2 regions of the Mesorhizobium sp. RCAM 05099 genome follow, and region 1 is predicted to be linked to the other one. Evidence: predicted binding sites of a transcription regulator. Region 1 holds the regulator's gene; the other holds the start of a gene.
What was found. The regulator LexA, encoded in region 1, represses DNA repair genes until DNA is damaged. The targets are predictions, from matches to a motif close to TGTTCNNNNTGTGTTCNG.
Positions count from the first base shown of each region.

Region 2: the regulator LexA is predicted to act here: its motif matches at 4,522-4,539, upstream of AC56QQ_RS24865 (2'-5' RNA ligase family protein).

Region 1 is NZ_CM185035.1:3,695,020-3,702,328, reverse strand. It holds gene AC56QQ_RS18120 (AMP-binding protein) at 1-1,257, shown strand, start outside; gene kynA (tryptophan 2,3-dioxygenase) at 1,254-2,090, shown strand; gene kynU (kynureninase) at 2,095-3,342, opposite strand; gene AC56QQ_RS18105 (GntR family transcriptional regulator) at 3,504-4,238, shown strand; gene lexA (transcriptional repressor LexA) at 4,620-5,360, shown strand; gene AC56QQ_RS18095 (ComEC/Rec2 family competence protein) at 5,354-7,309, opposite strand, start outside.
Region 2 is NZ_CM185035.1:4,998,691-5,005,999, forward strand. It holds gene AC56QQ_RS24830 (LysR substrate-binding domain-containing protein) at 1-141, shown strand, start outside; gene AC56QQ_RS24835 (aminopeptidase) at 226-1,482, shown strand; gene AC56QQ_RS24840 (DUF488 domain-containing protein) at 1,508-1,861, shown strand; gene AC56QQ_RS24845 (ArsC family reductase) at 1,923-2,270, opposite strand; gene AC56QQ_RS24850 (ArsR/SmtB family transcription factor) at 2,437-2,793, shown strand; gene AC56QQ_RS24855 (SRPBCC family protein) at 2,790-3,269, shown strand; gene AC56QQ_RS24860 (SnoaL-like domain-containing protein) at 3,360-3,713, opposite strand; gene AC56QQ_RS24865 (2'-5' RNA ligase family protein) at 3,843-4,481, opposite strand; gene AC56QQ_RS24870 (ABC transporter ATP-binding protein) at 4,701-5,786, opposite strand; gene AC56QQ_RS24875 (cupin domain-containing protein) at 5,776-6,384, opposite strand; gene AC56QQ_RS24880 (ABC transporter substrate-binding protein) at 6,581-7,309, opposite strand, start outside.

The sequences.
Region 1 (7,309 bases):
CGCGCCGGCGAGCTTGCCAAGATCGTCGACAAGGCGGAAATCACCATCGCGCTCTGCGATACCAGGCTGATGGACGAGATGGCCGCCTGCGCCAAGGATAGTGCGTTCCTCAGACAAGTCATCGGCTTCGACGGCACCGCCAACCATGACGCCGAACTCGATCGCGCGGCCCTCGACAAGCCGGTTACCTTCACCGCCGTCAGCACCGGCCGCGACGACGTCGCCCTGCTCGGCTTCACCTCGGGCACGACCGGCGTGCCGAAGGCGACGATGCATTTCCACCGCGACCTGTTGATCATCGCCGACGCCTACGCCCGCGAGATTCTCCAGGTGACGCCGGACGACATCTTTGTCGGCTCGCCGCCGCTCGCCTTCACCTTCGGCCTTGGCGGGCTCGCCATCTTCCCGCTGCGCTTCGGCGCGGCGGCAACGCTGCTCGAGCAGGCAACGCCGCCCAACATGATCCACATCATCGAGACCTACAAAGCAACCATCTCCTTCACCGCGCCGACCGCCTACCGCGCGATGCTGAAGGCCATGGATGAGGGTGCCGACTTGTCATCGCTGCGCGTCGCCGTTTCGGCCGGCGAGACGTTGCCAGCTCCGGTTTTCGAAGAGTGGACGCGAAAGACCGGCAAGCCGATCCTCGACGGTATCGGGGCCACCGAAATGCTGCATATCTTCATCTCCAACCGCTTCGACGACATGAAGCCGGCGTCGACCGGCAAGCCCGTGGGTGGCTACGAGGCGCGCATCGTCGACGAAGAGATGCGCGAGGTGCCGCGCGGCGCGACTGGCAGATTGGCGGTACGCGGGCCGACCGGCTGCCGCTACATGGCCGATATCAGGCAGAAGGACTATGTGCGCGACGGCTGGAACCTCACCGGCGACACTTTCACCCAGGATGAGGACGGCTTCTTCCATTTCGCCGCGCGCTCCGACGACATGATCATCAGCGCCGGCTACAACATTGCCGGGCCCGAGGTCGAGGCGGCGTTGCTGTCGCATCCTGATGTCGCCGAATGCGCGGTGATCGGCGCCGAGGATGCCGAACGCGGCCAGATCGTCGAGGCGCATGTCGTGCTGGTGCAAGGCGTGGCGCCCGATGCCTTGACCACCAAGCGCCTGCAGGACCATGTCAAGGCAACGATCGCCCCCTACAAATACCCGCGATCGGTGAAGTTCATCGCCGCCTTGCCCAAGACCCTGACCGGCAAGATCCAGCGCTTCCGGCTGCGCACGGAGAAAATCAATTGAGCGAGCCATACGATCCGGCGTCCGAAGGCGCACAGATGTCGTTCACGGAACGCATGTCCTACAGCGACTATCTGCACCTGGAGAAGGTGCTCGACGCGCAGACGCCGTTGTCGTCCGCGCATGACGAGATGCTGTTCATCATCCAGCACCAGACCTCGGAATTATGGATGAAGCTCGCGCTTCACGAGCTCGGTGCCGCGATCCGCTCCATCCGTGCGGACCGTCTCGAGCCGAGCTTCAAAATGCTGTCGCGCGTCGCCCGTATTTTCGAGCAGTTGAACAACGCCTGGGACGTGCTGAGGACGATGACGCCCAGCGAATACACCGAGTTCCGTGACGCGCTCGGCCAGTCCTCTGGCTTCCAGTCCTGGCAAAATCGCGCCATCGAATTCACGGCCGGCAACCGCAACCCGGCCATGCTCGGTCCGCACAAGCACCGGCCGGACCTCAGCCGGAAGCTGGAGGCTATCCTGGCCGAGCCATCGCTCTACGACGAAGCGCTGCTGCTCTTGGCGCGCAATGGATTCGACATCGGCGCCGACGCCAGGCGCACGGACTGGCGTGAGACACGCACCGAGAATGAAGAGGTTCTGGTGGCCTGGCAGACCGTCTACCGCGACCCGCAGCGCTACTGGATGTTCTATGAGCTGGCCGAAAAACTGGTCGACTTCGAGGATTATTTCCGCCGCTGGCGCTTCAACCACGTCACGACAGTCGAGCGCATCATCGGCATGAAGCGCGGCACCGGCGGCACGTCGGGCGCGTCCTATCTGAAGAAGATGCTGGAGGTCGTCCTGTTTCCGGAGCTCTGGACGGTTCGCACCCGGCTCTGACTTCTCAAGTAACGGCCGTTTTGACCGCGAAGCGAGCATCCTGCCAAGCGCCGGTGCGCAGGATATCTTCCAGCACCTCGACCGCCTGCCAGACATCCTTGTAGCCCACATAGAGCGGCGTGAAGCCGAAGCGGATGGTCGACGGCGCGCGGAAATCGCCGATCACGCCACGCTCGATCAACGCCCGCATCACCTGGTAGCCATGCGGATGAACGAACGACACCTGGCTGCCCCGCTCATTGCCATTGCGCGGACTTTCGAGTTCGAGGCCGTAGGCGCCGCATCTGGCTTCGACGAGCTGGATGAACAGCTCGGTCAACGCAATGCTTTTCTTGCGCACCGCCGCCATGTCGACCTCGTCCCAGAGGTCCAGCGCGCCCTTGAGCGCCCGCATCGACAATACCGGCTGCGTGCCGCACAGGAACCGGCGGATGCCGACGCCAGCCGCATAGCCCTGTTCGAAGGCGAAAGGCCGCGCATGGCCCCACCAGCCGCTGAGCGGCTGGCGGACATCGCCATGGTGGCGCTTTGCGGCATAGATGAAGGCCGGCGAGCCCGGGCCGCCATTGAGGTACTTGTAAGTGCAGCCGACAGCGAAATCGGCATTGGCGCCGTCGAGCTCGACCGGCAAGGCACCCGCCGTGTGGCAAAGGTCCCAGACGATCAGCGCGCCGGCTTGATGGGCCTTGCGCGTCAGCGCCGCCATGTCGCGCAACTGGCCGGATTTGTAGTTGACGTGGTTGACCAGGATGACGGCGACGCGCTCATCGATCAGCTCTTCGATGGTTGGCGCATCGACGCCCTCGAGCCGCAGCACAGTGCCCGGTCGCGTCGATGCCACGCCTTCGGCCATATAGAGGTCCGTTGGAAAGCTGTCGCCCTCGGCGACGATGACCGACCGGTCTGGCCGCATGCCAAGCGCCGCGTGAAGCACCTTGTAGATGTTGATCGAGGTCGTATCGCAGACCACCGTCTGGCCAGCCGCGGCGCCAATCAGGCGTCCGAGCTGGTCGCCGAGCGCGACCGGCATGTCGAACCAGCCGGCGGTGTTCCAGGCACGGATGAGGTCCTGCGCCCATTCTTGTGTCGCGGCCTTCTGGATCTCGTTGAAGACGGCCGGTGAAGCGGCACCCAGCGAATTGCCGTCGAGATAGATCACCCCTTCCGGCAAGACGAAGCGATTGCGCATGGAGCGCAGCGGATCCGCGGCATCCAATGCCTCGATTGTTGCGAGATCGGGAATTGCATTCATGATCGATTGTCCTCCGCGCACACGCGCGCCCAGATGAACACGACAGGTGAAATCGGCCGGCCGATCATGCGCAGTCTGCCGGATTGTGTCAAACATTATATATAATTTACACCACAGAAGATTTTCATATATAATTGATGCGCTGTGCGCGGATGGCAACGATGTTGGATGATGGACACTCGAAGACTGAAGCGGCCTACAGGCTGCTGCGCCGCGATATCCTCACGACCCGCCTGAGACCCGGCGCGCCGCTCAAGCTCAGCACGCTGCGCAATAGCTATGGCATCGGCTGGACACCGTTGCGCGAAGCGCTGTCGCGACTGGAGGCGGAGCGCCTGGTGACTTCCATCAGCAATCGCGGCTTCGCCGTCGCTCCGGTCTCGCGCGCCGAACTCGAAGATCTGTCACGCGCCCGGTTGGTGATTGAGCTGCCTCTGCTCCAGGAATCGATCGAGAAGGGCGGCCATGAATGGGAAGATGCCGTCGTCACGGCCCACTACCGGCTGTCGCGCTGCAAGACCGCGGTTGATGACCCTTCAGATGAAGTGGTCGACGGATGGGATGAAAAGCACGAGGCCTTCCACGCGGCGCTGCTCAGCGCGGCAACATCCCCCTGGCTGCTCAACTTCCAGTCCACCATCGCGGATCAGTTGCGTCGCCATCACCGCTTCCTGGGCCTTGCGCCAACGTTGCGGGCGGCCACCGGCCAGTTGCATGGCTATGAGGAGGCCATGGAGGCGTTGCGACGGGCTGTCGCGATCGAACATCACACTGCGCTCATGGAAGCAGCGCTGGATCGTGACATCGAACGCGCGAAAGCGCTGATGACGGTGCACATCGGCTATACGCTGCATGTCTATGTCCATGCCGGTGACGGCAGCCCAAACAGGCAATGAGGTAGACGAACTGAGGCAAAAGCCGATATAGGAATTTCTTGGGCAAAAGTTGGCGTTTTGGCTTCGTTTCGTTCACGGCGGGCGAACGACTGGTGAAAGTGAAAAAGCAGCTTCCCGACGTCTCTGGGCGACTGAGGCCAAGCCTCGGCACACGCTGGTCCACAGGCCGTTAACCATAACAATTTCAACGTGTGCAAGTGCACTGTGGCGGCGGCCGGCCGGGGATCACGGCCCGCTGCCAAGCGCCAAATAATTTCAGCCGTCTTAACAAATTCACTAAACTTTAAACGGTTGCGGAACACAACTGGAACAGATAGTGTTTGTTCTGGGTTTGTTTTTCGATTCTGGTTCAAACCTTCGTTCAATGCCTCGGGGGCCGCCATGCTGACGCGCAAGCAACATGAACTGCTGATGTTCATCCATGAACGGCTCAAGGAAAGCGGCATTCCGCCCTCCTTCGACGAAATGAAGGAAGCGCTCGATCTCGCTTCAAAATCCGGAATTCATCGACTGATCACGGCGCTCGAGGAACGTGGCTTCATTCGCCGGCTGCCGAACCGGGCGCGCGCCCTGGAAGTGCTGCGGCTGCCCGATTCGATCGCGCCCGGCCTCAACGCGGCGCGCAAATTCTCTCCAAGCGTCATCCAGGGCAGCCTCGGTCAAGGCGGCGGCCTTGGCCGGCAGATCAAGCCGGCGTCTTCACGCATGCCCTCGGCCGGCAATGACGACGACGTGGTCTCCGCGGTGTCGATCCCGGTGATGGGTCGCATCGCCGCCGGCGTGCCGATCGACGCCATCCAGCATCAGACGCATTCGATCTCGGTGCCGCCGGACATGATCATGGGTGGCGAACACTATGCCCTGGAGGTCAAGGGCGACTCGATGATCGAGGCCGGCATCTTCGATGGCGATACGGTCATCATCCGCAATGCCGATACCGCAAGTCCGGGCGAGATCATCGTGGCACTGGTGGACGACGAGGAGGCGACGCTGAAGCGGTTTCGCCGCAAGGGTGCCTCGATTGCCCTCGAAGCCGCCAATCCGGCCTACGAAACACGCATTTTCGGACCGGACAGGGTCAAGGTGCAAGGCAAGCTCGTTGGGCTGATCAGGCGCTACTGATCAGTGCTGGTGACCGCCTTTTCAGGGTTGCGATAGGGCGGCAGGCCCCTCGCCTCGCGTGAGAATTTGCGCTGGGTGTGCCAAGGTCGATATGGCCTGTTCACAGCGAAGCTGACCGTTGCTGGCATGATTGCCGATCGACGATCGAAGAAGACGGCCGCACTGCCTTTGCGGGCGAGTTGCCGCTTGGTGATGACCAGAACCAGCGGATTGTGACAGGGATCATAAGCTGTCGCGTCATTGATGACGATCAGTTCCGCGAAGCCGCAGGCCTTCCACGCGTCCTTGCGATCCTCGACTTGCGCAATGATAGCGCCAGACGGGTGCCTTGCGAGACATACGCCGGCGGTGCAGTAGAAAGGCGCTCCCAGCGGCAGTTCGGCGGAATCCGCGATGTCGAATTGTCCGTCTCCCTTGTCGAACACCTCCGGCACGACGACGGTTTCGGATGCCAGTGCGCGTTTCCAGTTGTCGACGGTGAATTCGTTCGGACGCGCCCGGCTGACCGCGAGTTCGCCGCCGCCGATCGGCAGCGCCACCAGCCTCGCGTCCTCCGAGATCAGCACATCCGGCGCGCGCGTATCCGAAACGGTCAACAGGCCGGCAAGCGCGAATGGCAGTGCCAGGAGCCGCAGCCATGTCGTCGCCATCGTCGCAATGACTAGGGCGATCGCCACCAGCAGCACGGATTGCTGTGAAATCAGCCCGACGGCATCGATCGGTGAGCGTTCCGAGATCCACGCCGACAAGACGATCATCGCGGTCAGGCCTTTGCCCATCACATAGAGGAAGGGACCATCGACGCCGAACGGCATCGCCAGCGCGCTGAGAACGGCGAAAGGCATCACAACCAGCGAGACGATCGGCATGACGGCCAGATTGGCGAACGGGCTGAGCGGCGAAACGCGCTGGAAATGCCAGATGGCGAAGAGCGCCGTCGCGCTGCCGGCGATGATGGAGGTCATGGCAAGGCCACCCATCGCCAGCAGGAATTTTCGCGTCAGGAAACTGGGCAATGACCGCTTTGGCGGCGGCGGTCTCGTCTTTCCCGCACGATGATCCGACCAGCCGGCATAGGCACCGACCAGCGCCATGTGCAGTCCGGAAATGGAAATGATGTGATAGATGCCGGTCCGCCGCATCGCTTCGTTGATTTCATCGGGAATGCCGGCGCGCACGCCGACGATCAGCGCAGCGGCGATTTCACCTTCGGCGCCACCGACGCTGCCCCTGATATGGTCTGCAATGGCTTCGCGGGCATTCTCTACCGCCGAGGAAAGACGGGCCGCCAGCGGCATGTCGTCGTTATCGGCTGTGACGATCCTTGGATTGCCAAGGAAGAAGCCGCTGCCGCCTATTCCGGAGAAATAGCTGTCGAAAGAAAAGTCGTAGCTGTTCGGGCGCACCGGGCCGGTTGGCGGCAACAACTTGGCGTAACCCGATATCAGGGAGCCGGCGGTCGTTTCGGCCGGTATCTTGCGTGCCGAAAGCCGAACGCGTTCCGGCATATAGCGTAATTTCGGCCGTGCGGTCGACGTCACGTCGATGGTCAGCCGAATGCGGCCGCTCTCCATCTGGTCGAGCGAGACGACGCGGCCGGTGACTTGCGTCGAGATCTCCGAGCCCAGCATCTGAGTTCCGGCCCGCCACGTCTCGACCTTGCCGGCAAGAAAGCCCAGCGCGCACAACAATGCTGCCATGAAGCACAGATGGGTCATCGGCCAGGGACGCGAGACAAGCGCACAGAGCCCCGCGAGGGCGACAACCGCGACGGGTTTTGCAAAGTCAGGCTCCGTCGCCAGGGAAAAGTAGCCGACCGCTCCGCCAGCCAGGCAGACCGGCACCAGCAGGAAGGCAATGCCTCGGTCAAGTTCGAGGTCCGCCGCCACTGCCGCGCTATGGCGCAGGCGAGGCAGCGAAACCCGACGGAATTGCCGGTGCAGGCGCAG
Region 2 (7,309 bases), 1.3 Mb from region 1:
GCCCAGAGCGGGCTCGGCTACTGGCTGGTCACCTCCGCCACCAGGAGCGAAAGCCGCAAGGTCAGGGATTTCAAGATCTGGGTCCGCGAGGAAATCGAGGCGACGATGGCGCAGTTCAGGTCGCTTGAAAGCGTGGCCTAGGTCTGGACCAGCGCAATCGCGGTGGAAAGGATGCGGACTGCGGTCTATGTAAGACCGGATCAAAACATCACGGCAGGCAGGATCATGACCACACATTCGCGCGGCGTTTCCGCATCGATCGACCCGGTGAAGCTCGACAGGCTGGCGGAGGTCGCCATCAAGGTCGGGCTGCAATTGCAACCCGGACAGGATCTGGTGCTGACATCGTCGATCGCGGCACTGCCGCTGACCAGGCGGATCGTCGAGCATGCCTACAAGGCCGGCGCCGGCCTGGTGACGCCGATCTTCAACGACGATGAGATGACGCTGGCGCGCTACCGCTTCGGCGCCGATGCCAGCTTCGACCGCGCCGCCGGCTGGCTTTATGAAGGCATGGCGAAAGCCTTTTCCAACAATGCGGCGCGGCTTGCCGTACGCGGCGAGGATCCGTCACTGCTCTCGGCGCAGGACCCGGCGAAAGTGGCTCGCGCCAACAAGGCGAATTCGATGGCCTACCAGCCGGCGCTGGAAAAGATCACCGGCTTCGACATCAACTGGAACATCGTCGCCTACCCGGACCTCGCCTGGGCCAAGCAGGTCTTCCCGGACGATGCCGACGATGTTGCCGTGGCGAAACTCGCCGACGCCATCTTTGCCGCATCGCGGGTGGATGTGGAGGACCCGATCGGCAACTGGAAGGCGCACAACGCAGCGCTGCGCGGCCGCACGGAATGGCTCAACGGGCACAATTTCCACGCGCTGCACTTCCGCGGACCCGGCACAGACCTGACTGTCGGGCTGGCGGACGGCCATGAATGGATGGGCGGCGCTTCGACTGCCAAGAACGGCATCACCTGCAATCCCAACATCCCGACCGAGGAAGTCTTCACCACGCCGCATGCAAGGCGCGTCGAGGGCAATGTCTCCTCGACCAAGCCGCTGTCCTACCAGGGCACGCTGATCGACGAGATCTCGGTGCGTTTCGAGGAAGGCAGGATCGTCGAGGCCAAGGCTTCGAAAGGCGAGGACGTGCTGAAGAAGGTGCTCGACACCGACGAGGGCGCGCGCCGTCTCGGCGAAGTGGCGTTGGTGCCGCATTCCTCGCCGATCTCGGCGAGTGGCCTGTTGTTCTTCAACACACTGTTTGATGAGAACGCCGCCTGCCACATCGCGCTTGGCCAGTGCTATTCGAAGTGCTTCGTCAATGGCGCCTCGCTCAGCCAGGATGAGATCGCGGCGCGTGGCGGCAACAAGAGCTTCATCCACATCGACTGGATGATCGGTTCGGACAAGATCGACATCGACGGCGTCCACAAGGACGGTGCCCGCGTGCCTGTCATGCGCAAGGGCGAGTGGGCCTGACGGGATTGCATGAAGGAGGGCATTGATGGCCTTCGGGATCGCGGTCAAGCGCGTCTATGCGGCACCCGAAAAAGCCGATGGCCAGCGGGTGCTGGTCGACCGCGTCTGGCCGCGCGGCGTCAGCAAGGAGCATGCCGCGCTGGACTTATGGCTGAAGGACGTGGCGCCGAGCGCCGAATTGCGCAAGTGGTTCGGGCACAAGCCCGAACGCTGGGCTGAGTTTCAGAAGCGATATCGTGCCGAACTGGACGGGAATGGCGAGGTGGTGGAACAACTGCGCGCCATGCTCCACGACGGCAAGGTGACGCTGCTCTACGGCGCGCATGACGAAGCGCACAACAATGCGGTGGCGCTGGCGGCGTATCTGCGGGGAGAGTGACCTTCCCCGTCGTCATCCTCTGGGTCGCCGCCGGAGGATGACGAAGCCGGGTGTACAGCGCCTACTTCACCGCCTGCTCATAAACATCCGGCTTGAAGCCGACGAGAATACTGTCACCGACCTCCAGCACCGGGCGCTTGATCATCGTCGGCTTGGCCAGCATCAGCGCCTTGGCCTTCTGCTCGTCGAGCGATTGCTTGTCTGCCTCCGGCAGTTCGCGGAATGTGGTGCTACCCTTGTTGAGCAGTTTTTCCCAGCCGACCTTGCCGACCCAGCCATTCAGCTTGCCCGCCTCGATTCCTTCAGCCCGATAGTCATGGAAACGATAGGGCACGTCATGGCTCTCCAGCCAGACGCGCGCCTTCTTGATCGTGTCGCAGTTGGTGATGCCGTACATGGTGATCGTCAAAGCGTGCTTTCCTTGGCTGACCGTCGAATCCGTTTCGCAGCCTAAAACCGCCCTTCCCGCTTTGCCAGCACCCAGGCCCGCATGGTCGCATTTTGGGGATTGCCAATACTAAGGATTTTTCCTAAGTATTTTCGTGCCACTTTTGACGGCACCTCAGGATCGACCAATGATAAGCCTCCCGACCACAAATCCGAGCCCCCCGCCCATCGACGGCATCTTCCGTGCGCTTGCCGATCCGACGCGACGGAGCGTTGTCGAGCGCCTGAACAGGAGCCCGGCTTCGGTCAGCGAACTGGCGCAGCCTTTCGAAATGGCCCTGCCCTCCTTCATCGAACACCTCAAGGTGCTGGAAGGCTGCGGGCTGGTGCGATCGGAAAAGATCGGCCGCACAAGGACCTACCAACTGGCGCCCGAGCCGCTGCGGCTCGCGGAGAACTGGCTGGCGGAACAGCGGACGTTGTGGGAGCGCCGCCTCGACCAGTTCGACGCCTATGTGATGACCCTGAAGGAGAACGAAAAATGAGCTATCCTTTCAAGCCGGATCCCAGACTGGACCTCGTGCTGGAGCGCGTTATCAACGCGCCGCGCGAGCTGCTGTGGCGAGCCTGGACGAAGCCGGAGCATGTCAAGCAATGGTTCACGCCCAGGCCGTGGCTGATCACCGACTGCGAGATCGACCTCAGGCCCGGTGGGCTGTTCCGGACACGTATGCAGTCGCCCGACGGCAAGGAAGTCAACGACCGCCATTGCTGTTATCTGGACATCGTGCCGAACGAGCGGCTGGTGTGGACGGATGCGCTGCTGCCAGGTTACCGGCCGTCGGGCGAGCCCTTCATCACCGCGGTCATTTCCCTCCAGCGGGAAGGCGAGAGCACGCGCTACACCGCCACCGCCATCCACCGCGACGAGGCCAGCCGCAAGAACCATGAGGAGATGGGTTTCTTCGATGGCTGGGGCACGGTGGCCGATCAGCTTGCAGCGTATGCGAAAACGATTTGAACGCCACATGGCGGCCAGGACGCCGTCCCGGCCGACATGCTTGTACCTCGAAGCGAAGAGCAGGCTCCGAAGTCGGAGGTATCTCCTGCCTCAGTAGTAAAAACGCTCTTCGGTAATCTTGCCGTTCTTGACCGTGTAGAGGCCAACCTCGTCCATGGTGACACGCTGGCCGGTGGCCTTGGGCGTTATGTCGAATGTGAAGCGCACCGCGAACTGGTCGCCGTTGACATAGGGTCCCTCGACCGAGCCGCCATGGACCTCGTGGTTTTCTTGCCACCATTGGCTTTTCTGCCTGAGTGCCTCCTTGCCGTGGCTGACGGCCATCGGTCCCTCCATGGCTTCGTAGCTGGCGATGTCCTCGGCATTGTATTTTTCAGCAGCACCGTTGTGATCACCCTGCTTGAGGAGTTCGGTGAAATCCTTGGCAATTTCCGCGATGGTCATTTGTGTTCCTCCTGTTCGGACGCATTCGAAGTAGGGAAGCGCTTGTCGGCCCGCCACCTTTGGCCCGGTCGATAGCTGACAAGGTGTGTCAGGACGATGGATATAGAGCTGCTGTGTGACGACGATTTCTCACATACCGGCCAGGGAATCGTCCTGGCCGGTCAATTGCCAACGTCCACGCTCCTTGTAGACACCCTTGCCGATAAGACTGTGGATGAGCACAAAATCCCGCACCAACCAGCTGACTGGATCAATCGATCGTTCGCGGATTTTGGGAACACGCGCTTCATCGCGAAGCAACGTGACATGCGGTTCGATGGACTTTGTGAGAAAGCATTTCAACGGGCTGTCGGAAATCAGCGCAGTGAGGTTGCGCCAGAATTCTTGCAGTGCCGGATTGCTGCCACTGCCACCGCGCAGAACAAGCGAACCGCCACCAAAAGCCGACAGGCGATCGAACGAAACCTCGAAAGGTTTTGCAACGATCATCGAGCCTATGCGGCAGGCGATTTCGACCAACTCTTGTGGAAATCCGTCATGGTCACCGAGACCGACGAGCGAGATATGGATGTGATCTTCCGGAACAAACCAGCCTTGCAACCCTAACTCCCGATCCAGGTCGACAGCCTTCCGCGCGAGAGGGCCGGCGATAGCGCTCTCAGCAAGGATGGCGAAGAATATCCGGTCGTCGAAATGTCGCTCGAACTCTTCCCATTGGAAAAAGGTCTGACCGTTCTTGGCGGTCCCGAATGCAGGTTGCCCACTCATAACTGAACTCGACCGGCAAATTGTATCCGGTTGAGAATTATAGAACAAATAGGGAACAAATCAAGCAAAAATGGGACGGACGTCGGGGCTGCGGCATTGGCGGGATGAATCGCCTAGTGGGCGTATTCGCGGCCGTTGCCAGACTTTGTTTGTAACCACCGAACGGCGCGAACGTGTCCCGCGCGCAGTTGGGCTGCTGACTTGAAACGCTGGATGAGACTAGCTGGGCAGCACGGGGCAGTTGGCGCCGCGGCGCAGACTGATATGGGCCACGTCGCCGACGCTGAATTGAAACCCCTCGGCCTGGCGGGGCGCGTCGATGACGATCGGAACGCCCTGCCCGAGTTCGGCATGCAGGCGCAGCGTACGGCCGTGAAAGACGATGCTGTTGACGCGCGCCGGTGCCGTGCCGGCCGTGGCTTCGGTCGTCGCCAGGAGATCCTCCGGCCGCACGCCGATGATGCGCATTGTGCCCGCGCTCGGCGCCTCGCCATTTTCCGGCATGGCTTCCAGCGGCAGAGCGCCGGCCGTGAAGCGCAAGCGATCGCCGTCGCGGCCGACAAAGCGCGACTGCAGCAGGTTCATCGTGCCGATGAAGCTGGCGACGAATGTGGTGGCGGGCCGGTCATAGAGCGTCGCCGGCGGCGCGATCTGCTCGATGCGGCCCTTGTTCATGACGACGATGCGGTCGGAGATCGACAGCGCTTCAGTCTGGTCATGGGTGACCATGACGAAGGTGGTGCCAAGGCTGGACTGCAGCCGCTTCAGTTCGACCTGCATCTGTTCGCGCAGATGCGCATCGAGCGCCGACAGCGGTTCGTCGAGCAGCAGCACGCGCGGCTCGCAGACGATGGCGCGGGCGAGTGCGACGCGCTGGCGCTGGCCGCCCGAGAGTTCGGACACGCGGGCGCCAAGCTTGTCGGCAAGGCCGACCATGTCGAGGGCTTCGCCGACGCGTTTTGCCTGCTCGGCACCGGACAACTTTCGCAGGGAGAGGCCGAAACCGACATTTTCAGCGACGTTCATGTGCGGAAACAGCGCATAGTCCTGGAACACGGTGTTGACGGGCCGATCGAACGGCCGAAGCGCGGTGATGTCACGGCCGTCGAGCAACACCTTGCCGCTCGACGGGCTTTCGAACCCGGCGATGACCCGCAGGCTGGTTGTCTTGCCGCAGCCGGATGGACCAAGAAGGGTGAGAAACTCGCCACGGACGATGTCGAGATCGACGGCGTCGAGTCCGACGATGCCGCCGGGAAAAACCTTCGAGACCGCTTGCAACCGGACGAGAGGATCAGGCGCCATCGCGAACCTCGGACGGTTTCGTGGTGTTGACCCAGAGGATCTGGCAGCGCTCGGCACCCGGATTGCGGAAGGCATGCAAAAGCGTGCTCTTGAAGGCAAAACTGTCGCCGCTCTTCAGAACGTAGTTTGTGGAATCCACCACCAGTTCGACCTCTCCCGACAGGACGAAGCCGAATTCATGCCCGGCATGCGCATAGGCCTCGGCGGTGCCGCCACTGGCTTCCACCGTCACCAGCATGCCGGTCAACGTTGCACCCGGCGGCGACAGCAGCGCCTTGGCAATACCTTCCGACTTGACGGGAATGGCGCGGCGGCTGTTGGCGCGCACGCAATAGAGATCGCTGACGGCATCGTTGCCGTCGGCGATCAATGCCGACGGCTCGATGTCGAGCGCGGCGGCGAGCGGCCAGATCACCTTGACGCGTAGCGAGGACATGCCACGCTCGATCTGGCTGAGCGCGCCGATCGACACGCCTGCCCCGGCGGCAAGGTCAGCCAGCGACAAGTTGCGCTCGAGCCGCAGAGCCCGCACGCGCCGGCCGACCCGCACGTCGGCATCGTCCTTCGGCCTTTCAGCCGGTTCGTTCAGAACATCCATGCATACGTCCTCGTTTGCCGCACCCGCTGCTCTTCAGAACGCTTGCGCTGCCCCTCACCCTTACCCTCTCCGCGTAAAGGACGGGGAGAGGGGTTCACCAGCGCTGGAGGTTGCGAGAAGGTGCCGGCAGGCGGATGAGGGGGCGCGCAAACCTTTGGTAGCTAGTCGTCTTCACAACGATTGGGGGGCCGAAGCCTCACCCGCCCGCTTTGACCTTTTCGAACATCTTGGCGAGTTCGTCATTCTGTTTCATCGGTCCGGTGAAGATGGTGGTCTTCAGCATCACTTCCGGATCGGACGGCAGCTGCAATTTCTCCAGATCCTCCTTCGGCACGGTGGCAAAGGCGGAGCTCAGCGAACTGCCATAGCCATAGGCCTCGATCAGGTACTTGCCTGAGTCGGCGTCCAGCCGGCTGTTGATGAAGTCGTAGGCGAGATCGACATTCTTGGCGTCCTTCAGCATGACGAAGCCGCAGGCCCAGGTCAGCATGCCTTCCTTCGGCTTCATGAACTCGACCGGCACGCCCTGCTTCTTCAACGAGGTGGCGGACGCGTTCCAGGTCATGGCCGCGACCAGCTGGCCGCTGGCCAGCGCCTGCTCGACCGAGGTCATGTCGGTGGTGTAGTTGGAGAGCAGCGGCCGCTGCTCGCGCAGCTTTTCGGCCACCTTGTCCATCTCGGCCGGTGTCATGTCGAACGGATTGACGCCGGCGAGCAGCGCCGCGACGATCGGCGTGTCATGCACGGCGTCGATCGTCGCCATGCGACCGGCGTACTGCTTGTCCCACAGGAGGTTCCAGCTCGCTTCCGGGTTCTTCACTAGGTCGGTGCGATAAAGGATCGAGGTGTTGCCCCAGTCCCACGGCACCATCCAGACCTTGCCGTCGCCGGCCTGCAGGTCGGGCAGGTTCTTGAACACCGGGAA